DNA from 2 places in the Lactobacillus taiwanensis genome. Region 2 is predicted to be linked to the other one. Evidence: predicted binding sites of a transcription regulator. Region 2 holds the regulator's gene; the other holds the start of a gene.
The links. The regulator LexA, encoded in region 2, represses DNA repair genes until DNA is damaged. The targets are predictions, from matches to a motif close to CNAACANNTGTTNG.
Positions count from the first base shown of each region.

Region 1 (16,444 bases), 630 kb from region 2:
AAGCTTCTGGCAAAATATCATCTAATGTTTCACCATTATCTAAACGCTTGCGAAATTCAGGTGTCTTTGCTTGTAATTGCTCATCAGACAACTTTTCATATTCGTCTGCTAAAGATTCTACCTTAGTTGCTAATTTTTCAAATTTCTTTAATTCTTTTCTGTCATTGTCATAAATTTTTTTAAGAATATTAGCCATTTAATCGGTCCTTAAGTTTAAATTTTGTGCACAAATCTAAAATAATACTATGTAATTTTAACATTAAATTGTAAAAATGAGAAACCTACTATTGCAAGAAAAAGCCTCTCAAGCTTTATTATTGCTTGAGAGACTATTAATTTTTAAAATCACCTTAATTATTCGTTAGTTTCAATTAGGCCGTAACGACCATCATTTCTGCGATAAACAATACTTGTTCCATTAGTATCTGCATCTTCAAAAACAAAGAAGTCATGACCTAATAGATCCATTTGTAAAACCGCTTCTTCAGCACTCATTGGCTTTAAGTCTAAGTGCTTGTTACGAACAATATCAAATTCTTTAGGGGTCTTCTTTTCTTCCTCTAAATCTTCATAGAAGAAATCCTTTAGTCCCTTTTCACGACTCTTTCTGTTAATACGAGTCTTGTATTTTCTAATTTGACGCTCTAACTTTTCAGAAACAAAGTCAATACTCTTGTACATGTCATCAGTTGTATCTTCTGCACGTAAAACTAAGTATGGAAGTGGAATAGTTACTTCAACCTTAGAAGTGTGATCTGGATAAACCTTCAAATTGATGTGAGCAATTACATCAGAATTAATTTCGAAGTACTTTTCGAGCTTTGTCAATCTTTTTTGAACATAATCTCTTAAGGCATCAGTAACTTCGATATTTTCTCCACGAACATTGTATTTTAACATTGTAGATTCTCCTTCCAACGTCTTATGACGTTTTTCTTTACATATCTAGTATAACAAATTGTAAGCGGTTTTACTAATGATTTATCTACTTATTGTAAAACTATTTATTTCACAATTAGAATATACTTCTAAAAGTGCATCCCGCGCATGATAAAGCGTCCTCCCAGTAGTATAAATATCATCCAATAATAAAATTTTTCCATTAATATTTTCCTTTTTAATAGCTAGAAATGTCTGTTTAGTTAATAAGCGCTCATTCCTATTCTTCTCGCCTTGTGCTTTTTCATTATCGTTTTTAATTAATAAATTAGTCAGCGGAACTAAGTTCTGATAAATAGACCTTATCGTATCAAAACCGCGTCTCTCCAAATGGCTAGGAGAACTAGGTACAGGGACATAATAATCAGCTACTGGTAAATTATCAATTAATTCAGCTAGGACATGACACAAAATATAATTTCCATATCTTTTGTACTGCACCATAAGATCATGGAAAGCGTCATTATACTTATATAAAGACTTATTGTCTAATAAATTGTTTCCATATATTTTTTGCCACTGAAGACAATCAGAACATAAATCTTCTTTCTTTACTTCTTTACTACATCCTCTACATAATTTACCCGACTTTTTAGCAAAATTTTCTAAGCAAAAATTGCAAGTATATTTTTCTTTAATTTTAGTAAAAGAAAGTAACTTTTCGTAATTAATTTGTCTTCTAAAATTAGAATTACACAATAAACACTTACTCATTTATTCATCATCCTAATCTGTTTCATGGCTGCCCTTAGGCTTTTCGTATATTTGTGATAACAAAACATTACTAATCCATTTCGATCATCGGCACTTCGTCCTACTCTTCCAGCAATTTGAACTAAACTGGGTGTATTATAAATTGGATCATCAGCTGCAATCACAATTACTTGAACATGCTTAAAGGTTACCCCGCGCTCTAAAATAGTTGTTGTTAACAAAATATCGATTTCTCCTGTACGAAATTTAGCTACTTTCTCTTGTCTCTCTTTATCGCCTGCACAGACGCTAACAATCTTATTTTTATTAAACGATGTCCTTAAATGCTGCTGATAAATTGGTAGTTCTTTAATTCGAGGGACAAAAATTAAAAGCGGCTTTTTCATCGTAAGAATCTTTTTGATCTGACTAATTAAGGCAGGATGAATCTTACCTTTTTTAGAAATAAATGGTTTTAAAAAGTATTTTTCTTTAGGTACCGGTAACAAACCTTGGTGAAATCTCCTTTTAAGTAAGGAATAATTTATAGCTTTTCTTTTTGCTTTTTTTAATAACTCCTCATCAGGTGTTGCTGTTAGAAAAAAGGTACAACCCGTTTCTTTGATTGCTTTTTCAGCGGCAAAATGTAGCATTTTGTTTTCATAAAATGGGAACGAATCCACTTCATCAATCACAATCAAATCAAATGCTTGATAAAATTTTAAAAGTTGATGCGTAGTACAAATGATAAATTGTTCATCTTCGGCTTCGTGATATTCTCGTCCATGATATTTACCAATCTTTACAGCTTTAAAAGCTATTTGAAAACGTGGAAATAATTCATCCACTACGTCAATTCTAGGTGTTGCAATTGCAACTCTTGCTCCATTTTTCAAAGCAGTCTCTACAACTTTAAAAAGCATTTCAGTCTTACCAGCCCCAGTTACGGCATGAATTAAATGATCTCTTTTTTCCTTAAATGATTGAACGAGTCCTTTTGAAATCACATCTTGTTGTTCTGTCAGCTTTCCGTTCCAACTAAGTGGATTGAGTAAAGGCGAATATGAACTACTCTCTAAACTTCTCTCTAATTCATCCCCTTCACTTATCCTCCCTAGCCCAATACATTCTCTGCAATACTTGCGTCCATCTGGCAGGCTAAAAGACGATTCAGTATTACATCTTTGGCAAACTCCATTTATCATTGCTGGCACTTTTGTCGTTTTAATGTTTATGTTATGGTTATTTTGATCATAGATCCATTGCCGTCCTTTTAATTTATTCATTTCGATCACCCTAATATTAATTACGCAATTGGAGGCGATTTTTTGTCATTAAAGCAAAAAAATTATTTAACCATTAGTAAATCAGGGCAACACGAAATAGTTATTAAGAAAAGTAGATTTATCTGTTCTTTTACTCGAACTAAAACAGTTGAAGAAGCTCAAGCTTTTATTGCGAAGATTTCTAAAAAATATCATGATGCAAATCACAACACATATGCTTACACAATTGGCTTAAACGATGACCAAGTTAAAGCAAGTGACAACGGTGAACCATCTGGGACGGCTGGTATTCCAGAACTAAAAGCTCTTCAACTAATGAAATTAAAAAACGTAACCGCAGTTGTTACTAGATATTTCGGCGGTACTAAATTAGGAGCTGGCGGATTAATTCGGGCTTATTCTAATTCAATTACCGAAGCCGCTCAAAACATTGGTGTTGTAAAATGCGTTATGCAACAAAGAATTGAATTTTCTATTCCTTATAATCGTCTTGATGAAGTTAATCATTATTTAGAAGAAAGTAAAATTTTAATTGCTAACCAAGCCTATACTACTGATGTAACTATTCAAATTTTTCTAGATCTTGAGCAAATACCTCAAGTTGAAAAAGATCTAACTAATTTATTATCAGGAAAAGTAGAATTTAAAAAGCTTGATCAACGCTTTAATGAAATTCCCATTACCGATTTCAATTTTCATGAGCAATAAAAAAAAGATTTACGTTAGTGCTATACACTAATGTAAATCTTTTTTGTCTGTATTTTTTTTATTTAAACGTCTTACTTTTACCTCTGGATCTGCACGCTCCATCTTATTAATTGTTCTCTGCAAGAAATGAAGTAAGGGCTTATATTTTTCACCCAATAAGCCAATAGTTTCGACGAATAATTCTACCGCAAATAATAAGCCTAAAATTAATAGCCAAATTCCCCATCTTGGAGAAACAAGTGACAGCAATGACACAAATGAAAAAATAAGCGATATTCCATAAATTGCTAAAACTGTTTGACGATGGCTTAGACCCATTCTCAACAATTGATGATGCAAGTGATGCTTGTCAGCCTGTGAAATATTCCTCTTATTTAATTTTCGTCTAATCATTGCATAAACAGTATCAGTAATTGGGACACCCAAAATAAGTATTGGAACTAATAAAGATACAAAAGTTACATTTTTTAATCCTTTTAGAGACAATACGGAAATCATGAATCCGATATAAAGCGCTCCCGTGTCTCCTAGAAAAATCTTTGCTGGATGAAAATTATAGGGTAAAAATCCTAGCAAGCAGGCCGCAAGCATAATACAGGTAATCGGAACATAATGTTGCCAACTTTTCAAAAAGAAAAATCCTACAATTCCCATCGTTACGAGTGAAATCATAGTAACTCCGGTAGCAAGGCCATCCAAGCCATCAATTAAATTAACAGCATTGGTTAAAGCTAAAATCCAGAAAATAGTTAGTGGAAAACTCCACCAGCCTAACTGAATATGTCCTAAGAGTGGCAAGCTTAATTCTTTTACCTTAATTCCCGCTAAAAAATATACTACTAGAGCAGCAATAAAGATTCCAAACATCTTCTGTCTTGGTTTTAATTCTAAAATATCATCAATTAATCCAGTTAGAATGATAACACTAGATGCTAATAATACAGAAAAAAGTTCATGAGTTGGAAAATCCTGCCTCAATAAGACAAATTGTCCAATATTAAAAGCAACAAAGATTGCTAATCCACCAATAGTAGGCATTGGCTTTTTATTAATACGACGAGCATTTGGATTATCAACCGCACCTAATACAAAAGCTAATTTTCTAATAAAAGGAGTTATAGCAGCAGTAATGATTACTAATAAGAATATTTTTACAATTGTTTGAAACATAACAATCTACTTTCTAAACTTCTTTTTTCATTATACCTACCACTAAATATAAACACAATAAACTATAAATAAAAAAGACGAATCTTAAAGATTCGTCTTTTTTATTTAGCTATTGCAACAGCACGTTTTTCTCGAATAACTGTAACTTTAATGTTACCAGGATATTCCATATCTTGTTCGATTTGATTTCTAATGTCATGAGCCAAAATAGTAGTTCGAGCGTCAGAAATTTTATCTGGCTCAACCATTACTCTTATCTCACGGCCTGCTTGAATTGCATATGCTTGCTTAACACCAATATGGCCTTTCGCTATGGTCTCTAGTTGCTCTAATCTACGAATATAATTCTCTAAAGATTCGCTTCTAGCACCTGGACGAGCTGAGGAAATTGTATCAGCAGCTACCACTAATTCCGCAATAAATGATAATTTTGGAACATCGTCGTGGTGAGCAGCAATTGCATTCACAACCAAATCTGGTTCATGATACTTGCGTGCAAGTTCAACACCAATTTCTACGTGGGAGCCTTCGATCTCATGATCAATAGACTTCCCAATATCGTGTAATAATCCTGCGCGTACCGCTATTTTTTCGTCTAAACCAAGTTCAGCAGCCATTACACCTGTTAATTTACCTACTTCAATAGAGTGTGACAAAACATTTTGTCCATAAGAAGTACGATATTTCAATCGGCCCAAAATCTTTACTAATTCTGGATGCATCTTATGAATGCCAAGTTCCATCAAGGCACTTTCACCGGCTTCGTAAATATCATCATTTACTTCTTTACGAGCTCGATCAACCATCTCTTCAATTCGTGCGGGATGAATTCGGCCATCTTTAATTAGACGCTCCAATGCTCTTTTGGCAATTTCTCGTCTAATTGGGTCAAAACCACTTAAGACAACTACATCTGGAGTATCATCAATGATTACATCTACACCAGTTAATGCTTCAAAAGAACGAATATTTCTACCCTCACGACCAATGATACGTCCTTTCATATCATCGCTTGGCAAATTAACAACTGAGACAGTCTTTTCAGAAACTGTATCTGCTGCACTACTTTGAATTGCATCAATAATTACTTTACGAGCAAAATGATCGGCTTTTGCTTGAGCAAGTTGATTACTTTCTTCAATCATTTCAGCTCTTTCTTTCACTAATTGATCTGAAAGTTTATCTAAAACAATCTTTTTAGCATCTTCTTGATTTAACTCTGCAACTTCATAGAGCTTCTGCTCACGTTCAATAATTAACTGATTGGCTCTCTTTTCTTTTTCCAAGACGTGAGCCTGCAATTTTTTAATTTGGTTTTCTTTTTGTGTGAGCTGGGAATCTTTTTGATCCAGCAGACTATCTTTATGATCAATTGCATCTTCACGTTGCAGCAAGCGATTCTCTTGTCTAGAAACTTCTTGTCGACGCTCATTAAGTTCATTATCTACTCTTTCGCGATAATGATGAATTTCTTCTTGTGCCTCCAAGATTTTTTCTTTCTTTGCATCAGCCGCAGCCTTCTTCATTGCTTCTTTTTGTGAAGCAAGATCAGCTTCAACAGCTTTAGCCTTACTTTCCGCATCTGCCAAGATGTGTTTTGCATCATGAGCTGCATTTTGTGCTTGAGTTTCCCATTTATTCTTACGGATACTATAACCAGCACAACCTCCAACAAAGACAGAAATAATAGCGACAGCAACAGGAACTAAAATTGTATTTATCATATCTTTTACTATCGCCTTTTTATAGAATTATTTCACACATTATTAATAATAAAAGTATCCGCAAGTGATGTCAATCATACAAAAAACCTTAGCATTTAAATGCCAAGGTTTAATTGGATCTGTTTACTCTTTTTTTGTACTTTTCTCGTTAGAAATATCTTTATTTTTAGCTGATGCTTCCTTTTCTTTTTCCTGCTCTTGCTTTACTTTTTCAGGATTTTCTCGTTCCTCAATTGCTTTAGCATCAATTCCATATGCTTCACGTACTTTTGCTTTTACCTCATCGTAAACGTCTGGATGTTCTTCAAGATATTGCTTAGCATTTTCACGACCCTGTCCAATACGGTCATCGCCATATGAGTACCAAGAACCAGCCTTTTTAATGATATCTTTATCAGCAGCCATATCAATTAATTCACCAGTTTGAGAAATACCTTTACCATACATGATATCTACTTCAGCAACTTTAAATGGTGGAGCTACTTTGTTCTTAACAACCTTTAATTTTACACGGTTACCAATAACATCTGAACCTTGTTTAATTTGTTCCGCACGACGTACTTCTAGTCGGATGGTAGAGTAAAACTTCAAAGCACGACCACCCGGAGTTGTCTCAGGATTTCCAAACATAACCCCAACTTTTTCACGAATTTGATTAATGAAAACAGCAATTGTTTTAGTTTTAGAAATATTTCCAGAAAGTTTACGAAGAGCTTGACTCATTAATCTTGCTTGCAACCCAACATGAGAGTCTCCCATATCACCATCAATTTCAGCTCTTGGCACTAAGGCAGCTACTGAGTCGACAACTAAAATATCAATTGCACCACTTGCAATTAATGTATCAGCAATTTGTAAACCTTCTTCTCCAGTGTTTGGTTGAGATAAAATCAATGAATCAATATCTACGCCTAAAGTTTCCGCGTAAGCTGGATCCATGGCATTTTCAGCATCAATATACGCTGCAGTTCCACCACGCTTTTGTACTTCTGCAACAGCATGAAGAGCCACAGTAGTTTTACCAGAACTTTCTGGGCCGTATACTTCAATAATTCGTCCACGTGGATATCCACCAACTCCAAGAGCTGCATCTAAAGCTAGTGAACCAGAAGGAATAGTGGAAATTTGGGTGTCTACTTTTTCACCCATGCGCATAACCGCGCCTTTTCCAAAGTCTTTTTCAATCTTCTTTAAGGCAATATCTAGGGCCTTCTTTTTATCATCTTTAGCCAAATTTCTTCCTCCTTATGCATTTACAATAATTATACTTGGTTTTATTACCTAAAAGCAAGAAAAATACGAACTAACGTTCAATATTATATTCTCTATAATTTATTACGCAAAATTCCAATAATTTTTTTCAAAAAAAAGAAGCATTCCTGCTTCTTTCAAATCTATATTTCACCTTTAAATACATCGCCACTTTGTCTAAAGTAATCATAACCTGAGTAAATAGTAAAGATTAGGCAAATATACAACAAAATAGTACCAATGTAGTATACATCACCAAATAATAAGAAAATAATTGATAACATCTGTGTAGTTGTCTTAATTTTACCTGGCATCTTTGCTGCTAAAACTTGACCTTTATTTTCAGCTAAAATCAAACGTAAACCCGTAACAGCTAACTCACGGCAAACAATGATTGCTACAACCCATGCTGGTGCTAAATCTAATGAGATCAAAAATACAAATGCTGTCATCGTTAACATCTTATCTGCTAATGGATCAGCAAATTTTCCAAAATTAGTAACCAAATTTCTTGAACGGGCAATATGTCCATCTAAAAAGTCAGTTATTGAAGCTACAGCAAAAATTACAGCAGCTAATACATGAGACCAGTAAATATGTGCTCCTAAGAAAGTTGTCCCACCAGCTGGCCAATTAAAAATTAGAACCAGCATAAAGACCGGAATCATAAAGATTCTGAACATAGTTAATTTATTTGGTAAGTTCATTAACGGTTACTTTGACCTCCATTATTTTGATTAGTATTTGTTTGTCCTTGCGTATTTTTTACATTTTGTTGCACATTTTGATTATTTTGTACGCTTTGGCTGTTTTGAGTATTTTGATTTTGCTGAGTTTGTGTATTTACAGTATTAGTAGAACGAGAGTTTTGAGTCGCAGCATTATTTTGTTGATTATTACTGTTTTTGCTATCTTTGCTATTAAAAGTAAATTTTAAAGTTAATGGTGATGCTGGGTTAGTTTTACTACGTGCATCTACTTTTTTACCAGCTAAAGTTAAGGTAGTTGAAACACTATTTCCCATTTGTACAGAAACATTATTCACATTTTCTGGTAGTTGAACTGAATGTTTACCATTAGCCTTCAAAGTTCCTTGCCAAACAGAAGAACCATTAACTAAAATTTGTGCCCAAACTTCATTAGTAGTTGTTCCTAAAGTTAAAGTCCGATCATTCTTCATCCCACTAACACGGTAACTATTATTACCTAAACTAGAAATTTTAACTTCTGAACTTGCATTCTTTGGAATTGATTTCTTCTTTGATGAAGTTTTGGATTTTGAAGATTTAATACGAGAAGAAGAAACAGTTACATTTTCGGCTTGATTTGCTGATTGTTGGTTAGTACCAGTAAAGAAGCGAGTATAAACAATATAAACTACTAAAATTACTAATACAACTCCAACTACTGTTGCAATCTGTGGCAAGTAACTACGCCACATACCTTTACGGTTATTGGTGGTTTCCTTAATCCTCTCACTCTTATTGTCGATTGAATTTTCGACATATTCTTCAGGCTTTGCTTCGGGTACTTCAGACTTATAATCTGCTAGCAATTCTTTACCATTCAAACCAACTACATCAGCAAATTGTCTAATAAAAGCTCTGACATAGAAATCTCCTGGCAATTGATCAAAATCATTATTTTCAATTGCAGTAAGATATCTACGCTGAATTTTAGTTATTTTTTCAACATCTTCAATTGACATACCCTTTGCTTTACGAGCACTGCGTAATTTATCTCCAATATCTGCCATAATATCCTCTCAACTTTTTGCAATAATTCAAATATGAGTATACCAAACTAATCATCACTTAAACAAGCCAACCACCATCAACATATATTGTTTGACCTGTCAAATAGTCCGATCGTTCATCAAGTAAATTTTCTACCCAAAATACTACATCCTTCGGTTCAGCTAATCTTCCAGCGGGAATTTCATTTTTTACTTCATTTAAAGTTTCTGCATCAAAAATTGCGTTCATTGGTGTGTCAACTGCTCCAGGAGCAATAACATTTACCGTTAAATGAGCTGACGCAACTTCACGAGCATAACCTTGTACAAACCTAGATAGGCCACCTTTACTTGCACTATATACGCTCTCTAACGCACTAGCTTGCCCGCCATAGACAGATCCAATAAATATTAATCGTCCATGTTCACGATTTAAAAGTTGTGATTCTAGAAGCGATGTAATTTTTATAGGCGTTAAAAGATTAATTCGAATAACGTTTTCTATTTGCTCTAGATTCTGACTGCTAAGAAATTGATAATTTGTAATTCCCTGTGTAAAAATAGCAGCACTTAAGGGAAGTAAACTTGAAATAATTTTTTTAATACTCTCATCTTTAGCCAGAAAATCAAGTTCTAATGGAAAAAATTCTTGTTGTGGATATTTTTCAACAAATTCATCTACCATTTTTTTAGCTTCTTGACTGCTATGATTGTAATGAATGTATAAGGACCAACCAGTTTCAGCAAGTCGACTAGCAATTGCTCTCCCAATTCCACCAGTAGCACCAAAAATTATTGCACGCTTCATTAATCAGCTTCCTCTTTACCTTTTAAAATTGTAGTAAATATATCACTTTTAGCTAAAATATTATCAATTGCTGTATAAAATTCACTAAAACTTAAAGATTGAATTGCCCACGCAGCTTCATTAAACGTATCATTTTCAAGACCGTACTCAGCTTCTTCAATCGCAATTGTACTAAGATCATCAAATTCTCTAATCGTCTGAGCCAAGGCTTCTTTCTTTTGAAAGACAAATGCTTCTTCGCTTATTGGCATTTCTAGCAATTGTTTTTTAGTATTTTCTAAAAACAAATCCGGTTTGTTTGAAACCCCAATAATCGTCGCAAAATTACCCTCTGTAGTATAAGATACTTGCAATTCCATTGGCGAATTTAAGACTCCCTGTTTTTGCATTTCTTCAAACCAAGTACTAGTTACCCCTAATTTGGCTTGCAGCATCATTTCCAAGATGCTTTGCGCTATACTATTTCGCAAACCCAATTTTTTAAAATTTGGCAATCTTATTCCTATTCCAACACGAGAAGTAGTTAAAGAAGAGTCTAAGACTGTTTGATGCTGCTTCTTAGGATTTACAAGCGAGGCTTTTTTTTGCTTAACTTTTTTAGAAATCAAATACTTTCTTTCAAGCTTTCCTACTTCACGCAAGATTTCTTTAGTTTGATTATCGCTAAATCCGCCACAAGCAACAAATTCCATTTTGCCACTAACATAATTATTATCATAAATCTCTTGCAAAATTTCTGGTGTCATTTTTTTCAGGCTGTTTTTGGTACCAGTTAAGTCTTCTGCCAAATTAGTCTTCGGAAACATCATCTGCATCAATTCATAGTTAACTTGCCAGTTAGGATCATCTTGATACATAGCTAACTCTTGAGCAATAATCTTTGCTTCTTTAGAAACATTGCTTTTAGTAAAATGTGTTGTTCCTACTAATTCAAAAATCAATGGTAAAACCTGGCGCCAATGATCAGTAAAACTAGCATAAAACATTGTTTCATTGTATGTAGTAAAGGCATTCGTAGACGCACCAATTTCTTCAAATTGTTGTGAAATATCGCCATTCTTTTTAGCAAATAATTTATGCTCCAAAAAATGAGCTCCCCCACATAATTTCTGTGGATTGCTACCACCAAAATCCACAATAATTCCCATAAATTTTTGAGCAAAAAGTGGTCTGCGAATTACTTTTGCTCGAAAACCAGAACTATAGTCTCTGGTTGTTACATCTAATTTTTTCATTTTAAACAATAGCTTTCATTAAAGTACAATTTTTGACTAAATTCGATTAATTTATCAATTTTGAAGCGTTCAACTTCCTTAATTCTTTCTGCGAAAGAATGGTCATAGCCTCTAAGAACATTTGCTAACATTTGAATTAATATCAAATCTTGACGATCATCGCTTATTTGATAATTACGCTTCAAAGCAACCTTGGCTTTTTCAAAGACATCCTTATCTACTTTTCCGTTTTGAACTGCCGCTACACCACCTTTTATTGCCTTAGTTGCTGCTGCTACTTTATCTTTTGCAATACCTGTACTAATCAAGAAAAGAGAATTATTAACATAATTAGTGGCATCAATTGCATAAGCTGCACCCAATTTTTTTCTAACTTCAGTAAACAATTTAGAAGATTCATCCCCAGCAAGATATTCGCCTAAAAAGAGTCCACCAAATTGCTTAAACGATACTGGTAAAGACTGATCATAACCATAACCTATCAATAATTGTGCTTGTTCGCTTCTAAATTGGATTTTCTTTTCAATTGGATCTTCTTTGGTTGGAATAGCAAGAGTAGGTACCACAAAATCATCAAAATATCCTGCCCAATCAAGTTGTTCTTGAACTAAATCAGTCAAGCTATCAGGATCTTGAGCTTGTCCTAAACAAAAAGCGGGAGCATTTTTCAAAGTATCGAAAAATGATTTAACCTCTTCTAAGCTAGTATTTCTGAGTGTTTTTTCATCACCAAAAACACTATTTTGATAATTTGGAGTATCTCGATACCAAGTATTAAAAAATCCATTTAGAGCATAATTAGCTGGCAATTCATAATATTGTTTTTCTTCTTGTCCAAGCTGTCTTTTCGCTAACTCAAGTAATTGTTCATCAAACAATGGTTCTTTTACTACTTTGAAAAAAGCATCCATGACTACTTGATAATTATAATCTGGATCTAAGATTTCACGTGGCTCAACAAAATTTATTGTATAGAAAATAACAATTTGGTTTCCAAATACTTCTGGAAAAACCTGTAAACTTGCATTATACAGATTAGAAAATGTTCTTGCTTGAACCTTAATTCCAGGAAATGCTTTACTTGCATTGCCTTGCATACATGCCAAAATGTTTGCTAAAGCTAAAGTTTTTTTATCTAAAGGTAAACGCAAAAAACAGCCCAAAGTGGCTGTTTTAAATTTTAAATTATGGTCAATTGAAATATTTGTCATAATTACTTTTCATCATCCTTTTCTGGTGGAATAAGTACTTGTCTAGGTTTGGATCCTTCAGAAGGTCCGACAATGCCTTTAGCTTCCATTGCATCAACAATTCTTGCCGCACGATTATAACCAATTCTAAATCGACGTTGTAGCATTGATACACTTGCTGACTGCTGTTTTCTTACTAAGGCTACTGCTTGATCGTAAAACTCATCTTCTGGTTCATCGTCATCATTAGTCTGAGAGTCAGAATCATTCTTCGATGGAATCATATCTTCGTTGTATACTGCTTCTTGTTGTTCCTTTACCCAAGATACTATTTTTTCTACCTCTGTTACTGAAATAAAGGCTCCCTGAACACGTTCAGGCTTAGCCGCACCGATTGGCAAGAAAAGCATATCTCCACGTCCTAAGAGCTTTTCAGCGCCAACCTGATCCAAAATAGTACGTGAGTCAACCCCGCTAGAAACAGCAAAAGAAATTCTTGACGGTACATTTGCCTTAATTAAACCAGTAATAACATCTACACTGGGACGTTGAGTTGCTAAAATCATATGAATTCCAGCTGCTCGAGCCATTTGAGCTAAACGAACAATTGCATCTTCTACATCATGACCAGCAACCATCATTAAGTCACTTAGCTCATCAACAATTACCACAATATACGGCAGTTTTTCCATTACTGAATTATTTTTATCAGCATTATTCTCGGCCACCTTTTGATTATATTCAGTAATATTACGCACACCACCAGTAGCAAATAGTTGGTAGCGCCGTTCCATTTCCTTAACAGTTTTTCTTAAGGCATTTGTAGCTAGTTTAGCATCAGTAACAACTGGAATTAATAAATGAGGAATTCCATTATAGACAGATAATTCCACCATCTTCGGATCAATTAAAACTAATTTGACATCTTCTGGATAAGACTTCATCAAAATACTCGTAATAATCGTATTTATTGCTACAGATTTTCCTGATCCAGTAGATCCAGCAATTAATAAGTGAGGCATTTTACGTAAATCAGCTGATATTATTTTTCCTTCAACATCTTTACCAAGCGGTACATCCAATGAAAGATCTTTTGCTTTAGGATCTTGATGGATCATTACGTCTTTAAATGATACTGCAGAAGTAGTTCGATTAGGTACTTCAATTCCAATTAAAGGCTTACCTGGAATTGGTGCTTCAATACGAATATCTTTAGCAGCCAAAGCTAAGGCCAGATCATCTGCCAAATTTACAATTTTACTTACTTTTACACCAACAGCTGGCTGTACTTCATAACGAGTAACAGTCGGCCCTAAAACCGCCTTTTTCACAATTACATGAACACCAAAGCTCTTAAAAGTAGACTCCAAAACTTCTGTGTTTTTTTGAATCAATGCTTTGTCTTGACTTTGGTCAACATTTTTTATAGATGCTAGCAAATTAATTGGCGGTTTTTTATAATTGGCATTTTTAGTTTGCGTACCTTGTTTAGTTTCTAAGTCGCCGTGATCAACATTTTGAAGTTCTTGTTTCATCTTTTGATCTTCTTCGGCATAAGAATGTGATATTGGTAAATTCTCAGTCAAAGAATCATGGACTTCTGGTTCTAGTGTAGATGCATTATCCTGAGAAACTTCAATTTGAGGTTCAAAGCGAGGAACATTGTCTTCTTTGTCATTCTTCTTAGTTTTAGTTGAAAAAGGATCGGAAGTGAAATCAGCCGTACTTGGAAAGGTTTCGTCGCGATCATCTAATGGATCCATCAGTTTTTCTCGATTATTTAACTTCTCTTGCTTATTCTGCTCATGCTTTTCAACTAGATCATCATATTTACTTTTTATAGCAACTCCAGCATCTTTATTTTTTTCAATTACTAACTGTGAACCCTTTTGAAAGCCTGATAATAAAGTTGCAAATTTGACATTGCAAATCATCAAAATACCTACTAGCATCATCAAAAAAGATAAAGCTTCTGCTCCAATAGTTCCTAAAATTGGAAAGATAAATTGATACAGAATACTACCAATTAATCCACCACCAACTTTAGTAGTAATTTGAGCTTGAGCAAATTCTTCACCAATTGAGGTTAAGAAGGCATTTAAAAAGCCTTGATGAATCATCATTTGATTAAAAACGCGAGCACTTTCCCATAGTAATAAACCTAAATAGAAGATCCCTAATCCACTACCCCGCTTTAGACTAAAGTGAGGTGGTTGATTATAAATAACCATGATTAAGCCAAAAAGACCAAGGATAATGCTAGCTAAATAGTGACTATCGCCAACAAAGAATCGAATTAAGTTAATCAACTGTTGACTAAACAAACCGAAATGAACGCAACTTAAAACAGCTACCAAAACAAGTACTATTCCCGTAAGAACCCATTCCATACTTTGTTTTTTCTTTTTGGTAGTTGTCTTCTTTCTTTTTGCCCTGCGTTTTCGCTTTTTAGCCATCAAGACACCTTCTCAATCTGTTTAATTATCATCTTTATCTTTTTTATCATCTTTGTTTAGTTCATTAAAGTTTGATTTGAAGCTAAGATTTACAGGATGATCTAAAGTTAATTGGGTAATTTCATAAGTTAGAGTTTCAATTTGTTCTACTAGTGGTCTAGAAAGTAATTGATAATCTGATGGCTCTAAATCGGATCCATCACCAAAGTAATCAATAAATTGAACAACTCTCGTAATAACGCCACTAACGGTAAAGTCTCCCGGAGCTGGCGCAACTTCGAATGGAACAGCAATTTCAAAATATTTACCATTCTTTCCTTCATCTTGAGTTCCATCATCCAAATCTTGGTAAACTTGTCTCAAAGAAACATTAACTTCATTCTTTACTTGCTGCTCGTCATTCAAATCGTAATGAAATGCTCTTACAACAATTGGGGTCATATTTTTAAAATCCATTTTTACTTATCTCCTACATTTCTTTCATAACGTTCTGGACGGTTATAATTATCTTTCAACTTATCATTTTCATAATGATGGCTCTTTTCCATATTTGGAAAACCTTGCTGTCTTAAAGCTTCTAATAAAACCATGGCAACTGAATTTGATAAATTATAGCAACGAATATTATCAGACATCGGAATTCGTAGATTACGATCATAATACTCTCTCATGAAAGTTTCTGGTAAACCAGTTGTTTCTTTTCCAAAAACAAAATAATAATCTTTATCAGGATCAGTATAGTCTACTTGAGCATAATTCTTAGAAGAAAACTTTGAAATTAAGTACATCTCGTCATTTGGACCTAGAGTTTTCAAAAACGTTTCTAAATCATCATGCATTTTAATATCGACTTTGTCCCAATAATCTAGACCGGCACGTTTCATTTTCTTGTTATCAATTTGAAAACCTAATGGTTCAATTAAATCCAAAACTGTATTGGTACCAGCACAAGTACGAGCAATGTTTCCAGTATTTGCTGGCATTAATGGTTCATATAGTACAACATGATTAGTCATCAAAAAACTCCTTTTGTAAAAAAACGTAGCACCTGTAGAAAGGCAAGTACCACGCTTATTTTTAATTTGATTCTTTAGGTTTCAAATCATTATCATTATCTGATACTGATATTTCTTCATAAAGGTTAGAAATTTTACGATAGTAATTAAATAGTCTAGTTACAATAATTTTAACTACTGCATAAACAGGAATCGCAAAAATTACGCCCCATAGTCCTGCAACGGCACTCGCT
Region 1 is NZ_CP059276.1:1,378,816-1,395,259, forward strand. It holds gene secA (preprotein translocase subunit SecA) at 1-196, opposite strand, end outside; gene hpf (ribosome hibernation-promoting factor, HPF/YfiA family) at 355-900, opposite strand; gene H1A07_RS06700 (ComF family protein) at 982-1,653, opposite strand; gene H1A07_RS06705 (helicase-related protein) at 1,650-2,837, opposite strand; gene H1A07_RS06710 (YigZ family protein) at 2,961-3,626, shown strand; gene H1A07_RS06715 (glycosyltransferase family 4 protein) at 3,654-4,796, opposite strand; gene rny (ribonuclease Y) at 4,898-6,520, opposite strand; gene recA (recombinase RecA) at 6,644-7,753, opposite strand; gene pgsA (CDP-diacylglycerol--glycerol-3-phosphate 3-phosphatidyltransferase) at 7,915-8,478, opposite strand; gene H1A07_RS06735 (helix-turn-helix domain-containing protein) at 8,478-9,527, opposite strand; gene ymfI (elongation factor P 5-aminopentanone reductase) at 9,586-10,314, opposite strand; gene H1A07_RS06745 (M16 family metallopeptidase) at 10,314-11,549, opposite strand; gene H1A07_RS06750 (M16 family metallopeptidase) at 11,546-12,760, opposite strand; gene H1A07_RS06755 (FtsK/SpoIIIE family DNA translocase) at 12,763-15,195, opposite strand; gene H1A07_RS06760 (DUF1149 family protein) at 15,217-15,651, opposite strand; gene H1A07_RS06765 (tRNA (cytidine(34)-2'-O)-methyltransferase) at 15,654-16,211, opposite strand; gene H1A07_RS06770 (AI-2E family transporter) at 16,273-16,444, opposite strand, start outside.
Region 1: recA (recombinase RecA) is a predicted target of LexA. The motif match lies at 7,820-7,833, and genes of this name have one in related genera.

Region 2 (16,444 bases):
TCTTTTTAAAGCCAATTTTTTATCATCAAATTCTTCATGATAAATCATTTTAACTGGTCGACGCGCCTTAGTATATTTTGCACCTTTTCCCTCATTGTGCATTTTTAAACGATGCTCCAAATCATTAGTAAAGCCACCATAAAAACTTTCATCATTACACAATAAACAATAAAAGTAATATTTTTCTTTTTTAGGCTTTTTATTTTTGTTTTCAGAGATTATTTCTCTAACTTTTGGAGTAAACGAACCATCTTCATTGTGAACTACAATTGCATCTTTTAAGACTAATCCATCACTAGCGGTATTTCTAATTGCTTCAACAACTACTAAATTTGCATCCACATTTCTTTTTGAAACAAAAGGCTGTACCCATTTCACACTCAACTGATTTTCTAAGCAATAGTGCATAATTTCACCTAATCTTTCAGGCCGGTGCACCATAAACATTTTTCCTTTCATCTTTAACATATTGCTTGCAACTTTTATGATTTGTTCAAGATTAATTGCTAATTCATGTCTAGCTAATGCCTTTTTCTCATCAGGATTAATAACATGTCCCTTAGGCACTTTAAAGTAAGGCGGATTAACCACAATCATATCGTATTTATCCTTCCCTAACTTTTTTGGGGCATCCAGAGCATTCAAACAATGTACTTCAATGCGGTTTTCTAATTTATTTAGTTGTACACTACGTCTTGCTTGATCAGCCATCTCTTTTTGAATCTCAACGGCATCATAATGAGCGCGATTAAAATATGACATATAAATACTAGCAGCCGCATTCCCGCTACATAAATCTACTACTTTGTAATTATCATGTATTTTCTCTTGTGCAAAATATCCTAGTAATAAAGTATCTAAAGAAAAAGAAAAAGCATCTTTTTCTTGAATTATGCGTAAATCATCATTGTACATATAATCAATTCGTTCATTAGGTTTTAATAGATCCATTTTCTATACCCTTCTAAAAATTCTTAGCTGTATTGTATAATACTATAGATAAAATTGGAGGAAACATTATGTTTTATAAAATTATTCGACCTATTGCTCGCTTTATTGTGTGGGTCTTAAATGGCCATTTACATGTTCATCATAAAGATCGTCTCCCTAAAGGAAACTACATTTTAGTTGCTCCCCACAGAACTTGGTGGGAACCAATTCTTTTTGCACTTGCTGCTAGTCCAATGGAATTCATGTTCATGGCAAAAAAAGAGTTATTTAAAAATCCTATTCTACGATTTATTTTAATACATGCTCATGCATTCTCAGTTAATCGTGATAATCCAGGCCCCTCTGCAATTAAAATTCCAGTAAAAGGCCTACGCAAAGGTGAGTTGTCACTAATCATTTTTCCATCTGGAACTCGACACTCGGAGAAACTCAAAAGTGGAGCATTTGTAATTGCTAAAATGGCTAATAAACCATTGGTCCCAGTTGTTTACCAAGGACCTCTTTCTTTTAAAGATCTGCTTAAAAGAAAGCCATTAGATATCTGTTTTGGTGACCCTATTTATATTCCTCGTAGAGAAAAGGTCAACCAAGATACTACGCCCGCTCTCTACAAACAATTAGAAGACGCGTGGGATAAACTAGATAAAGAACAGAATCCTGATTTTCATTATGTTGCAAAATAAATTTTTTATTATTTAACCTTTTTAGTGTTAAAATAACATAGTCTAATGTAGAAAAGGAGAATCAGTAATGTTAGAAAAACCTTTATATAAAATGATGCTTAGTCATTCATTTAATATTCCAGTAAAAGTCACCTACTGGGATGGAAAATCAGAAGTTTATGGAAATGGTACACCGGAAGTGGAGGTTATTTTTAACAAAAAGATTCCTTTTAAAGATATAACAAGTAATGCTTCCTTAGCTTTAGGGGAAGCTTACATGAACAAGGATCTTGAAATTAAAGGAAGCATTCAACAATTAATAGAAGCAGCTTATGGAAGTAGTGAATCTTTCATGCGTGCTTCAAAATTCAGAAAATTCTTACCAAAGCAAAAGCATACTGAAAAGCAAAGCCAAGAAGATATTCAAAGTCACTATGATATTGGAAATGACTTCTATAAGCTATGGCTTGACCCTACTATGACTTATTCATGTGCTTACTTCACTAATGACAACACTGACGATCTGGAGGCAGCTCAAATTGCAAAAGTTCATCACATTCTTCAAAAATTAGATCCTAAACCTGGCAAGACCTTGTTAGATATTGGTTGTGGTTGGGGAACCTTAATGTTAACTGCAGCTAAAGAATATGGACTTAAAGTTACTGGTGTTACTTTGAGTCAAGAACAATTCGATCTTGTAAACAAAAAAATTAAGGATATGGGCCTTGAAGATCAAGCAGAAGTTTTACTTAAAGACTATCGTGAATTAGGTAACCGTGATTTTGACTATGTAACTTCTGTAGGGATGTTTGAACACGTTGGTTCGGAAAACTTGGGGGAATACTTTAAAGATGTCGCTAAGTACTTAAAACCACACGGTGTTGCATTAATTCATGGAATCACTCGTCAACAAGGTGGAGCAACCAACGCTTGGATTAATAAATACATCTTCCCAGGCGGTTACATCCCAGGCTTAGTTGAAATCGTTTCAAGAATTGAAGAATCAAACTTGCAAATTGCTGATATGGAAATGCTTCGTCGCCATTACCAAAGAACTCTTGAAATTTGGGACAAAAACTTTAACGATCACCGTTCTGAAGTTGAAGGTATGATGGGTGAACGTTTTGCAAGAATGTGGGATATGTATTTACAAGCTTGTGCCGCTTCATTTGAATCAGGAAACATTGATGTTATCCAATACTTATTAACTAAAGGTCCATCCGGTAAGAACTTACCAATGACCCGTCAATATATGTTAAATGATAAGTAGCAACAAATAGTAGAATATCTATTAAAAAAGGTTTGGTCATGAGACCAAACCTTTTTACTTATCACTGGTTTGTTGTAGTTTATAAAGATTATAGTAATATCCTTTTTTATCTAATAATTCTTGATGCGTACCACGTTCAACAATTCTCCCTTTGTCTAAAACAATAATTTGATCAGCATCCGCAATCGTTGAAAGTCGGTGGGCAATTGCTAATGTCGTTCTACCCTGCCGAAGCTTTTTAAGTCCTTCTTGAATCAAATTTTCAGTTTCAGTGTCCACATTAGCCGTTGCTTCATCTAAGACTAGTATTTTCGGATCAGTTACCAGAGTCCTTGCAAAAGAAATCAGTTGTCTTTGTCCCTGACTAAGTTCTGTGCCACCCTCAATTACTTTTGCATGATATTTACCTGGCATTTTTTCAATAAAGGAATCCGCTTGAACTGCTTGTGCAGCTTTTTTAATTTGTTGATCAGTAATTTGATCATTATACAAGCGAATATTTGAAGAAATATCACCATAAAACATAAATGGTTCTTGTAAAACTAACCCCAATTTTTTACGTAATTCCCTTTTAGAAAATTTTCTAATATCAATATCATCAATCAGAACTTGACCGCTACCGAATTCATAAAATCTCATCATAACATTAATGATTGAACTCTTTCCTGATCCAGTGTGACCAACAATTCCCAAAGTTTCCCCTGGCTTAACTACAAATGAAACATTATGCAAAATCTCATTTTTACCATCATAAGAAAAACTCACATTTTTAAATTCAATTTTTCCTTTAGAAATTACAGCATTCTGATCGTTTTCTTGTTCTGGTTCATATTCTTGCTCATCCATAATTTTAAAAATACGTTTACCCGCAACTATTCCATCCTGAAAGAACGTCATTCGATCCATCATCGTAGAGATTGGATTAAAAAATTGTTGCACATATTGAGAAAATGCATATACAATTCCAGCAGGTACAAATGTTTTTTGTAATGGAAAGCCAAAATACATTAAAACTAACGCCAAAGCTAATGAATAAAGCAAACTAGTCATTGGAGATAAAAGAAGTGAATTAACTCTAATCATGTTAAAACGAGTTTTCATTAAAGTCCCATTTTCATTTTCGAAATTGTGAGTCATTCTCTTTTCTTGTTTAAATTGTTGAATTAAAGAAACACCTTCAATAGATTCATTCAAATTGGTATTAATTCTACTTAACCGCTCACGAAATCCACGATATAGTTTCGAGCTTTTTTGAGTATAAATCCAAAAAACAAATCCTAAAATTGGTAAAAATAATAAAACAATTAATGCTGCTACTTTATTAGTGACATACATCGCTACAAAAGCAGTTACTAGTGAAAATACTCCAATTACCACCTGACAGAGCACGCCTAAGAAATCGCTTAATGTCATTGTATCGTTAGTAACTCTTGAAACAATTGACCCCGCAGGCGTTTGATCAAAATATCTCATCCCCAAACTATGAAGTTTTTGATACAAATCCTTTCTAACATTCTCAAGTGTCTTTTCGGCTCCCAAGGCATACAAATATTGATAAATAAACTGCAAAATCGCCTTAATAATCGTTCCAATTCCGTATAATAGACCAGCCCAAACAATAATTTGAATAGTAGCCTTTTGCTTAATCAAATAGTTATCTAAAAAGAATTGTAGTCCCCTAGGCAAAAGCATATTAATTACGCTTACTAAGAAAGCACCAAAAATTGCAACTCCCATTTCTACTTTAAAAGGCTTTACATATTTTAAGACACGTTTAAAAATCTGAACTTGTTCTTTAAAAGGAATCGCCTTTGACCAAACAGATTTTGATTCTTCCTTGTTATCCATCTAGTTCACCCACCTTTGCCTGTAATTCTTGTTTACGCCACATTTCAGCATACCAACCATCTTGGTCAAGAAGATCTTGATGCGTACCTCTTTCAACAATTTTTCCATTTTTTAATACTAAAATTAAGTCTGCATCCATTACCGAAGTTAATCGGTGAGCTGCAATCAAAGTCTTTTTATCTTTTCTTTCAGACCTAAGTGAATCTAAAATCGCCGTCTCAGTTTTTGCATCTACTGCAGAAAGAGCATCATCTAAAATCAAAATTGGACTTTCTTTTAATAGTGCACGAGCAATAGATAAACGTTGCTTTTGACCACCAGATAAAGACACTCCGTTCTCACCAACTAGAGTCTTATAGCCAGCCGGCATCTGCATAATGTCATCATGCAAATCACTCTTTTGCGCAGCAGATTGAATTTTTTCTTCACCTGCAGCTTGATCAGAAAAAGCGATATTATTCTCAATTGATGTAGAAAATAAAAAGTTATTTTGAGGCACATAGGAGATTTCATTTAAAAGTAATTCTAGTGGAATATTTCTAATATCATGACCACCTAAAGTTATCTTTCCTTGGTACTTATCAAATTCCCTTAATAAAGGTTCGATAATTGTTGTTTTCCCGGCACCAACTTTTCCAACCAAACCTAAAGTTTGTCCCGGTTTTAGATTAAAATTAATGTTTTGTAAGACTGGAATCTCTTTTTCATCGGGATAAGCAAAAGACTTTACATCATAATTTAAGTCGCCTTGAATGTCCCTAGCAGTTAAATTACGATTAGCATTCTCATCGGTAATTTGTGGTCTTTCATATAATAGCCGCTCAACACGATCATAAGATGCAGATCCACGCTCTAAGATATTAAATAAGTAACCAATTGCAAACATTGGCCAAACCATATTTGAAATATAAGCAATAAAAGATACTAGTTGGCCAACGGATAAAGTATGATTGGTTACTAAAAGACCACCATAAATAATAGTAATTACATATGTTGCTCCAATAATTACGGTTCCAAGTGGATCAAACATTGAGTCCCACTTAAAAACTTTCTTATTGATTTGAATTGTTTCATCTACCATCTTATTGAAAGCAGCAGAATCTTGTTTACTTTCACCAAATGCCTTTAATACTTTAATTCCAGAAACTGATTCTTGCGTCTTATTATTAAGCCGAGAAAAGGCCGCTTGGGACTTATCAAAACTATAGTGAAGCTTATCGCCTAATTTCCAGGCACCTAAAGCTAAAAATGGAAGTGGCAAGAGAGCGACAATTGTCAAACGAAAATCAGTAAAAATAATCATAGCAATCATTGTTGTCCCACCAGTTACTAAAGAATCAACTAAAGTTAAGACACCGTCCCCCGCAACATTTTGAATTGAATTAATATCATTAGTAGCATGTGCCATTAAGTCACCAGTTCGGTGTCTTTGATAAAAAGTTCGATCCATTATCATAAAATGGCTAAATAAACGCGATCGCATCTGTCTTTCTAGTTCAGCTGCTCCGCCCCAAATTTGCTTACGCCAGAAATAACGCAAAAGATACAAAACAATTGCTGCAGCAATCACAGCTAAAATTAGTGCGCCATATTCAGCCCAACTAATTGATCCCTTATCAAGTTGATCTGCCATTAACCCTAGAATCCTAGGTGGTACTAAATTAGCAATTGAAGTTAATGCTAAAAAAGTTATTCCAATAATATAGCGCTTTTTTTCTTGCTTAAAAAACCATCCTAATTTACTAAAAATGTTCATATTTCACCTCACATATATACAAAAAGACAGAGGAGTAATTCCTCTGTCTAAACCAAATATTAGTAAAGTAAGCTACTATTTTTTTTGTTGATGCTTCATCATGTTCATAACTTGATTGAGCTTCTTAGCGGATGGTTTTTGACCCATTTGCGCCATCATAGCTGCGATCATATCTTCACTAATAGGAGGATTGTCTTGGAAATACTTCTTCATATATGCACGAGCACCATAAAATCCGCCAACAAGACCGATCAATAATGCGATAATAATAAGAAAAATTGCTAATCCTAAATTCATTTCCCAAAAACCTCCGAAAATTAATGTACTTTTTCAGCATACCAAAAAAATAGTCTTTTTTAAAGTGGAAAATTAATCTTTTCTTAATCCTTTGCGACGTTGAGCTTCTTTTGCTTTTTCTGATGTAACTTCTTTACCATCTTTATCAATCACAACCGTATCTTCAAGTTGTTGTCTAAATCCTGCACGGAAGTTTTCAAGAAAAGCAGATCTTAACTTCTTACGTTCCTCTAATTCGTCAGGAGTTAGTTCACGTTCTCTACTAATCTTAGTTAATTCATTAATCCGCTTAATTAATTTTTCTTCTTCTTTTTTATCCATAATAAACACCTCACTAAACAATGTTAGTTTACCTTAATTATACCAATAAAAAAAGACTCAACTGTCAAGAACGCCTGTTTGCCGAACAAATCTTTTTTTGTTAAAATATTAGTAAGTAACTAAATGGAGAAAAAATTATGACTGAACCACATGCAAATAAACAATTAGAAATTTTACGTTTTATTTACGACACTGTTGAAGAGCGTGCTTTTCCACCTACAGTTAGAGAAATTTGTAGTGCTGTTGATCTTTCTTCTACTTCAACAGTACATGGCCATTTAGCCCGCCTAGAAAAGAAAGGCTATATCTTAAAAGACGCCACTAAACCTAGAGCAATCGAAGTTACAGAAAAGGGCCGTGAAGTTCTAGGAATTAAGCCCAAGGATATCCCAATAGTTGGTGTAGTGACTGCTGGTCAACCAATTTTAGCGGTTCAAGATATTGATGAGTACTTCCCTCTCCCACCTGATCTTGAAAACGATGCTGGAGAACTCTTCATGTTACGTGTTCATGGAGAATCTATGATTAATGCTGGTATTCTTAATGGTGACCACGTTATTGTTCGTAAACAATCTAGTGCAAATAATGGTGAAATCGTTGTTGCAATGACAGAAGATAATGAGGCAACTGTCAAGAGATTTTTCAAAGAAGACGGCTATTATCGATTACAACCGGAAAATGATACAATGGATCCAATTATTTTACCTGTGGTTCAAATTTTGGGTAAGGTTGTAGGCTTATATCGTAATAATATCGACTAAAAAACTGGTATGGATTTTTTCCTACCAGTTTTTTTAATTCTCTGTTTTTAATAATGGCTTTATATTTAACCAATCCTGAGTAATAGTTTCAGCCAGTTTTCGATTATAAAATACTGCAGCTGGATGATATTGTGGAATAATAGTATATTTTTCTTTTGACCAAACATAACCATCTTTTGCATCATTTAACTTTAAAATTGGGGTATTTTTTATAATCTTTCCATGCACCTTGCTAATTTCATATTTATTTCCTAACAACCTATTTAAAGCCGTCGTCCCAACTGTAATAATTATCTTTGGCTGAGCATAATTAATTTCATAATCTAACAGGGGTGCATGAGCTAGAATTTCTTTCTTCGTTGGTTTCCGATTTGGATACTTTGCTACTTCTTTATTTTCTTTTTTACTGAAAACTTTCTTAACACTATATGGACGACTTCTTACTGCACTTGTAATATAAACGTCTTCTCGTTTAAGTCCAATCGAAGCCAGAGACTTCATTAGTTCTTTCCCAGAAGCACCATGAAAAGGAATCAAAGACTCTATTTCTTCTCTTCCTGGGGCTTCTCCTACAATCATCAATTTTGGATGAACAGGGCCAGCTCCAAAATTAATTCCTTCCAGTTTCATTCCTTTTGCTCGATCTTTAACTTCTTCTAATAACTTATCTGGATATCTCATTTTTTTCAATATATTCCTGTGCCTTTTTCAAGAGTTCATTTAATTCCTCATAATGTAAACAAGTACTGGCTTCCTCCAAACTTGACCACTTAGAAGCACCAATTTCGCTCTCTTGTAATTTAATCTTTTGATTCGAATTAAATTTACTCAAAAAAAACGTAACCGTCTTTACGCGATCTTTTGCAATTTTATAAGTAATACTTTCTTTGAAATTAAAATCAAAGTCTGGTTTTAAACCTACTTCTTCATATACTTCTCTTTGAGCAGCCTGTATTTCATTCTCACCTTCTTCAAGATGTCCTTTAGGAAATCCCCAAGTTTTATTAAGCTTACTCTGAGCTAGCAAAAATTCTATTTTTCCATTATTAAGTCTGTATATAATGCTTCCAGCTGAATATTCATGGATGTCTTTCATAACCCTTCACACTCCTACTTTTTTATTATAAGCTAAATTTGATTTTATAGCTCTTTTTACATCTACTTTCTAACTTGAAAAATAAGGTAGAAATTATTACTTCTATTTTTGTTTAATCGACAAAATCTCTATTTAAGGTTAAACTTTATGTTGAAATAGAAAAAATTAAGGTGGAAAAATTGAAAAAACAAGAACAAGCTGAAAGTTGGGGTCAATGGATTCTCCAGGTACTAATTTTAGTAGCTATCTTTTTTGGTATTTTCTTTGTACTAAATAGATTTGTATTTGCTAACTTAACCGTATCTGGGATTTCAATGCAGCCAACTTTTGAAAATAACGATCGTGTAATTGCTCTTCGTCATGCTAAAATTAAGCAAGGCGATATTGTAATTGTTGACGCACCAGATGAACCAGGTGCCCTATATATTAAACGAGTTATTGGATTACCTGGTGATAAGATTGTAAGTAAAAATAATCAAATTTATATCAATGGTAAAAAGTTAAATCAGCCTTGGTTAAAAGCAGGTCAAAAACTAATTGATAATGGTGAAGATGGTGTTTCTGGAACCAAATATACTAATACTCAGAACTTCACTCTGAGCTCACTTGCAAAAACACAAAATTATCGCCAATTCTACACTTCTAAACAATTAAAAGAAATGCAAAAAACTAATAAGGTTCCTGCTAATACATACTTTGTAATGGGAGATCATCGAAGTGTTTCAAAAGACAGTCGATACATTGGAACAATTCCTCGAAGTAAAATAGTTGGTGTAGTAAAATTACGCTATTGGCCACTAAATCACATTACATTTTATTAATTAAAAAGAGTTTCATTTTCGAAACTCTTTTTTGGTATGAAAAAAAGCTATCTCGTTTGAGATAGCCTTTAATCCTGTCTTGCTTAATTATTGAATTAACCGCGACGCTTTTCAGCAATTCTAGCTGCCTTACCATGACGTTCACGTAAGTAGTAAAGCTTAGCACGACGTACACGACCGTGACGAAGAACTTCAACCTTAGCAACACGTGGATCGTTTACTGGGAAAGTACGTTCAACACCAATACCAGATGACATCTTACGTACAGTGTAAGTTGCGCTGATGCCTGCACCTTTACGCTTAATTACAACACCTTCGAACATCTGAATACGTTCGTGAGTACCTTCTACAACACGTACGTGAACACGAACAGTATCACCTGCACGGAAGTCAGGCATATCATCACGTAATTGGTCTTTAGTTAATTCTTGAATTAATGGATCCATTATTGTCTCTCCTTCTACGGCATTCATCAACACTCAGTGCCAGCGGAATACCCATAAATCAGTGGCTTATGCCACAACGATTAGTTTATCAAATAGAAAAAAGCTTGTAAATACTAATTATCTTTTTCAAGTTTAATTTCTTCTAGCATTTTCTTTTCCTCATTAGTTAAATTGCGTTCTGATAACATATCTGGACGATGAAGATATGTTGCACGTAAAGCTTCCCTATGACGCCATTCAGCAATTTTTTGATGATTACCAGATGTCAGTACTTCTGGTACTTTTTGTCCCTCAAAATCTGCAGGACGGGTATATTGTGGATACTCTAAAAGTCCATGAGAAAAACTTTCTTCAACTGGAGAAGCTGCATTTCCTAAAATTCCCGGTAATAGTCTTACAGTAGCATCAATCATACTCATTGTCGGCAATTCACCGCCAGTTAAAACGTAATCGCCAATTGAGACTGTCTCATCCGCTAAGTCATACACTCTTTGATCAAAACCTTCGTAATGACCACAAATAAAAGTCAGATTTTCTTCCTTTGACCAATTTTGAGCCATTTTTTCATTAAAGGTCTTTCCCTGAGGAGCAGTAATAATAACTTTACCTTTGTTAGTTAAAGAATCAAGTGCTTTTTTTATCGGCATAATTTGTAAAACCATGCCGGCGCCTCCTCCATAAGGAGTATCGTCAACATGATGGTGAACATCAGTTGTAAAATCACGGAAGTTAACTAAATTTAACTCCCACTTTTTACCTTCTAGTCCTCTTCCCAGCATGGATACCTGCAAAGGAGTAAACATATCTGGAAAAAGGGTTAAAACATTAATTTTCATCTCGCAATCCCTCAAGTAAAGTTACTTCTATTCGTTTATTAGGTAAATCAACTTTCTTAACAACTGATTTAATATTTGGAATCCAAAAACTCTTCCCCTGTTCTGGCTTTATCTCCCAAATATCATTTGCTCCAGGAGTTTCAATATTCTCTAAAATACCTAATTTTTCACCAGTTTCAGCATCATATACAGGACAATTCAAAATATCTTTAAAGTAATAACTACCTTCAGGTAATTCTTGTTGATCAGTTTCTGCAACATATAGCTCTTTGCCACAAATTTTTTCTGCTTGATCAATATCATCAACTTTTTCAAACTTAACCAAATAAAATTGCTTATGGCGTCGAGCAACTTCAACAATCATTGCTTGATACTCGTCATTGTTTTTAATAAACAATCTACTCTCTGCAGCTAATCTTTCCTCTGGAAAATCAGTTGTGGCATTTACCTTAACCTCTCCCTTTAAACCATGAGGAGATAATATTTTTCCAACTTCAAAATACTCAGTCATAGAATTTATTCTTTCTAAATAAAAAAGTTTGGGAAGAGCCTTCCCAAACTTCTAATTGCCATAGTAAATTACTTACCGTACTTTGCGTCGTGGTATCTAGTCATCAAACCAGCTTTTGAAAGTAAGCTTCTTACAGTATCTGATGGTTGAGCACCCTTTTCAAGCCATTCAAAAATCTTGTCTTCTTCAAGCTTAACTTCATCAGGGTTAGTAAGTGGGTTGTAGTAACCAACTTCTTCGATAAAACGACCGTCACGTGGCATACGTGAATCAGCAACTACGATACGGTAAAAAGGTTTTCTCTTTGAGCCCATACGGCGCATACGAATCTTTACAGACATTAATAATTCCTCCTAAATTTCTTGACTTAAATAATATAGCATAAAGAAAAATATGTGTAAAGTGTTTTTCCTTAACAGCTAAAAATTATTTTGAACGATAGCGTTTGATATTTTTCATGCGCTTCTTTTTATTCTTCTTAAAGCGTTTATTCATTGAACGCATAGCCATTTTACCCATTGGTGAATTCATCCCTGGTAAGTTAGCCAATTCACCCATATCTCCCTTAGTCATCTTTTGCATCATTTCTTTTGATTGCTTAAATTGCTTAATCATACGATTAACTTCAGCAATTGATCTACCGGATCCAGCTGCAATTCTGCGTCTTCTGGATGGATTAAGAATATCAGGATTTTCACGCTCTTCTGGCGTCATTGAGTAAACAATCGCCTTAATATGAGCGATTTGCTTTTCAGGAATTTGAATATTCTTTAAGGCAGGATTATTTCCTAAACCTGGGATCATTTTAATAATCTGATCTAATGGTCCCATCTTTTGCACTTGATCCATTTGATCAATAAAATCATTAAAATCAAATGTATTTTCACGCATTTTCTCAGCCATCTTTTCGGCTTCTTTGGCATCATAATCTTGCTGTGCCTTTTCAATCAAGGTCAACATATCACCCATGCCTAAGATACGTGAAGCCATACGATCAGGGTGGAAGGTTAAAAGATCAGTTAATTTTTCTCCCTGACCAGTAAAGATGATTGGCAACCCAGTCACAGCGCGAATAGAAAGGGCTGCACCACCACGAGTATCCCCATCTAGCTTGGTTAAAATAATTCCAGTTAAATCTAAATCTTTGTTAAACCCTTCAGCAACTTGAGTAGCAGCTTGACCTGTCATAGCGTCTACAACAAGTAAAGTATTGTCTGGATGAGCGACCTCAGTTACACGCTTTAATTCATCCATCAATTGCTCATCAATTTCAAGACGACCAGCTGTATCGATTAAAACATAGTCATTTTTATTTTTGTCTGCTTCTTCAAGACCATGCTTAACAATTTCAGCAACATCTTGATTATCTTCACTATAAACAGGTACATCTAATTGTTGCCCAATTTGTTTTAATTGATCGACAGCTGCTGGACGATAAATGTCTCCCGCAATTAATAAAGGACGAGCCTTTTCGTTCTTCATCAAATAATTTGCAAGCTTACCAACCGTAGTAGTTTTACCAGTACCTTGTAAACCAACCATCATAATAATTGTTGGAATATGTGGAGACTTATTAAGAGAAACGGCTTCTTCTCCCATCATTTTTGTTAGTTCATCATCAACAATTTTAATGATTTGTTGTCCGGGATTTAAGCTATCTTGAACTTCCTTACCCAGAGCTTCTTTTTTAATCTTTTTAATAAAGTCTTTTACAACTTTAAAGTTAACATCTGCCTCTAATAAAGCTAAACGAATTTCACGGCTGGCGTCATTGATATCAGCCTCAGAAATTTTTCCTTTACCTGTTAAATTTTTTAATGCTTTTTGAAGTCTTTCACTCAAATTTTCAAAAGCCATGCTATTCTACTCCCATTTGTCTTAATAATTTTAAAAGTTCAATCTGAGCTCGATTAATTTTGCCATTTTCAAGGGCATATACAGCTTCAGTAATTTTTTCTTCTATTCTAGAATAATCACGCTTCATATGAAGTTTATCTTCATATTTTTCTAAAGCCTTGCTGCTACGTTTTAAGTTGTCGTAAACAGCCTGACGAGAGACATGGTGATTATCAGCAATTTCACCTAAAGAAAGATCATTATAATAATAATCTTCAAAATAATCTTGTTGTCCCTTAGTCAACAAAGAACCATAATAGGCAAATAAATCGCCTAATCTTTCGTTTCTTTCAAGTTCATCCATTTTTGTCTCACCTTGAACAAGTATAGCAAAAAAATCGCATTTCTAAAATGATAGGTCTGTACTTAATTATCTTTTAGAGTTGATTTTTTATAAAAAGAAGGTTAGGCAAACAAGTCGCCTAACCTTCTCTTTTTCTATAATCTATTTAAATTATAAGTTTGGATCCATCTTAAATGTTAACTTAGACATCTTAATTGCGTCTGTAAACATCTGACCCATTAATTCTTCACTGTCTCTCTGAGTATGAGCAACAGTCTTTTGATTTTCTTGAGTCAAGTAATCAGTTAATTTTTCTCCACTCAAATCTTTAGCGTTTTCGATAACTTCTTCAACACGTCCACGGTAGTATCTATTTAATTCTTCTAGGTACTTAGTATTAAGTTGAACAAATTGAGGATAATGACTTTCAACTAAAGCAGCAAGAGACTTGTAATACCACCAAGCATCTTCCTTATTATAAGTCATTGAAGTATTGTTAAATGAAGGATCCGTATCATTCATATTTGCAAAGAATGGAATGTAAGGGGTAAATGTTGGACCACCGATACATAACCACATAATACCTGCCATTTCTTCAGGAACATCACTTCTAATTTGTAAGATATGTGAGTTTTGAGTTCTATTTAAACCAATTGGACGATAGCGATGCTTTTCTTCTTCAGTTCCATGTCCAAATGGATCAAATGGCGTATCTTGATAGTGAGAACCAAGAGCATATTCAATATCTTCCTTAGCTAACTTCTTAGAAGCTTTTCTAATGAAAGGAATATCTGGATCTTCAGGCTCTTGTTCAATTTCTGGATTGAAAAGCTTTTGAATATACCATTGACGACTGGTATTGTAGTGACGATCTTGTTCAGTATAAGTTCCAAAAATATGACGGAAATTCCAACCTTCATGATCTGGATTCAAGTGATGTTCTTCAACAAATTCTTGAATTCCTTCACTCCACATAAAGTTATCTTGATCATCAAAGTTCACTTCTTGAATAGCTACGCGGTTACCAGTTGCAGCATAACAATCATCTGGAATACGTTGGGCAACCCAGTGGTGACCAGTAACAATTTCCATGTACCAAATTTCATCCTTATCACCGAATAAAACTGAGTTTCCTGCTGGAGAACCATATTTCTTAATTAAAGCACCAAGACGCTTAACACCATCTCTTGCAGAATCAATGTATGGTAAAACGACGGTTTGCATACAATCTTCATCCAAACCATCTTTAACCAATGGATCAAAGGCTAAAGTTCTTTCATTACCATAAGTTGATTCAGTACATGACATGGCAACATTCTTTTGGTTAATACCACTTTCGTCATAATAACCAAGTTTCTTATAGTCAACATTGGGAACAGCTGGTACTCTTTGAGCATCTTCTGGCAAATCCATTTCAAATTTATTAAGCCAAGATTTAATCTTACGTCCTTTTTCACCGTGAGCAGCCGGTTCAATGATGAACTTTTGAGGTGTAATTGCGCCAGCAGTATCATCATTACGTGAAATCATTACTGAGCCATCGATTGAGGCCTTTTTACCAACTAAAATAGTTGTACATGCACTTAAATGCTTCATATTTACTCCTTCTATAATTACTCGTAATTTTACCTACTATTAGATTATTCCTTGGAAGAGACCAATTGCAAATTTTTCTGCATCAAAGTCAGCTAAATCGTCAACCTTTTCTCCTAAACCGACTAATTTAACTGGTAAGTCCATTTCATTTCTAATTGCTAAAACTACTCCACCCTTAGAAGATCCGTCAAGTTTAGTTAAAACTAAACCAGTAAGTTTTGTTGTTTTATCAAAATCTTTAGCTTGAAGCAATGCATTTTGACCAGTTGAACCATCTAAAACTAAAAGTACTTCGTTTGGTTGATCGGGCAAGATTTTCTTTATCGTACGCTTTATCTTATCAAGCTCGCTCATCAAATTTACTTTATTTTGAAGTCGCCCAGCAGTATCAACTAATAAAAAGTCAATGCCATCTTCTTTAGCTTTTTTAACACCATCATAAACCACAGAAGCTGGATCAGCTTTTTCAGGACCCGTAATAACTTCAACGCCATCACGCTTGCCCCACTCTACTAATTGTTCAACAGCCCCCGCTCTGAAAGTATCAGCTGCTACCATCATAACGGATTTTCCTGAATCTTTAATTCTTTTAGCCAATTTACCGATTGTAGTAGTCTTACCTGCTCCATTGACTCCTACAAACAAATAGACGTTAGGTTTAGCTTCAGTATCATCTGCCAATTTAGCATCTTTACCTTCTCCGCCTTTATCGTAAATATCAACTAACTTTTCGACAATAACTTGTTTTAAGGCATCATGACTTTTGGCATTTTGTAATTTTGCCTCATCCCTCAAAGAATCAGTTAATTCTTCAGCAGTTTCAAAACCTACATCAGACTCAATTAGCAAATCTTCCAAATCATCAAAGAAATCTTCATCAACCGTTCTAAATTTAGCAAAGAATGCATTTAAACGAGCACCAAATGAATGATTGGTTTTTTCTAATCCTTTATCATATCTTTCTTGTTCGTCTTCTTCTGGTGCTTCTTCCTCAGTTACTTCTGCCGTAACACTTTCTTGATCATCTTGATCTTCAACTTCTGAATCAGATCCTTCTTCTATATCCTCTTCTTGTTCTTCAAATTCTTCTTCT
Region 2 is NZ_CP059276.1:745,209-761,652, reverse strand. It holds gene H1A07_RS03655 (GIY-YIG nuclease family protein) at 1-951, opposite strand, end outside; gene H1A07_RS03650 (lysophospholipid acyltransferase family protein) at 1,020-1,634, shown strand; gene H1A07_RS03645 (SAM-dependent methyltransferase) at 1,702-2,883, shown strand; gene H1A07_RS03640 (ABC transporter ATP-binding protein) at 2,938-4,731, opposite strand; gene H1A07_RS03635 (ABC transporter ATP-binding protein) at 4,724-6,487, opposite strand; gene H1A07_RS03630 (YneF family protein) at 6,563-6,784, opposite strand; gene H1A07_RS03625 (DUF896 domain-containing protein) at 6,857-7,105, opposite strand; gene lexA (transcriptional repressor LexA) at 7,243-7,866, shown strand; gene H1A07_RS03615 (uracil-DNA glycosylase) at 7,900-8,547, opposite strand; gene H1A07_RS03610 (bis(5'-nucleosyl)-tetraphosphatase) at 8,531-8,962, opposite strand; gene lepB (signal peptidase I) at 9,142-9,783, shown strand; gene rplS (50S ribosomal protein L19) at 9,879-10,229, opposite strand; gene trmD (tRNA (guanosine(37)-N1)-methyltransferase TrmD) at 10,343-11,065, opposite strand; gene rimM (ribosome maturation factor RimM) at 11,055-11,576, opposite strand; gene rpsP (30S ribosomal protein S16) at 11,645-11,917, opposite strand; gene ffh (signal recognition particle protein) at 12,003-13,433, opposite strand; gene ylxM (YlxM family DNA-binding protein) at 13,435-13,776, opposite strand; gene H1A07_RS03570 (C69 family dipeptidase) at 13,927-15,351, opposite strand; gene ftsY (signal recognition particle-docking protein FtsY) at 15,391-16,444, opposite strand, start outside.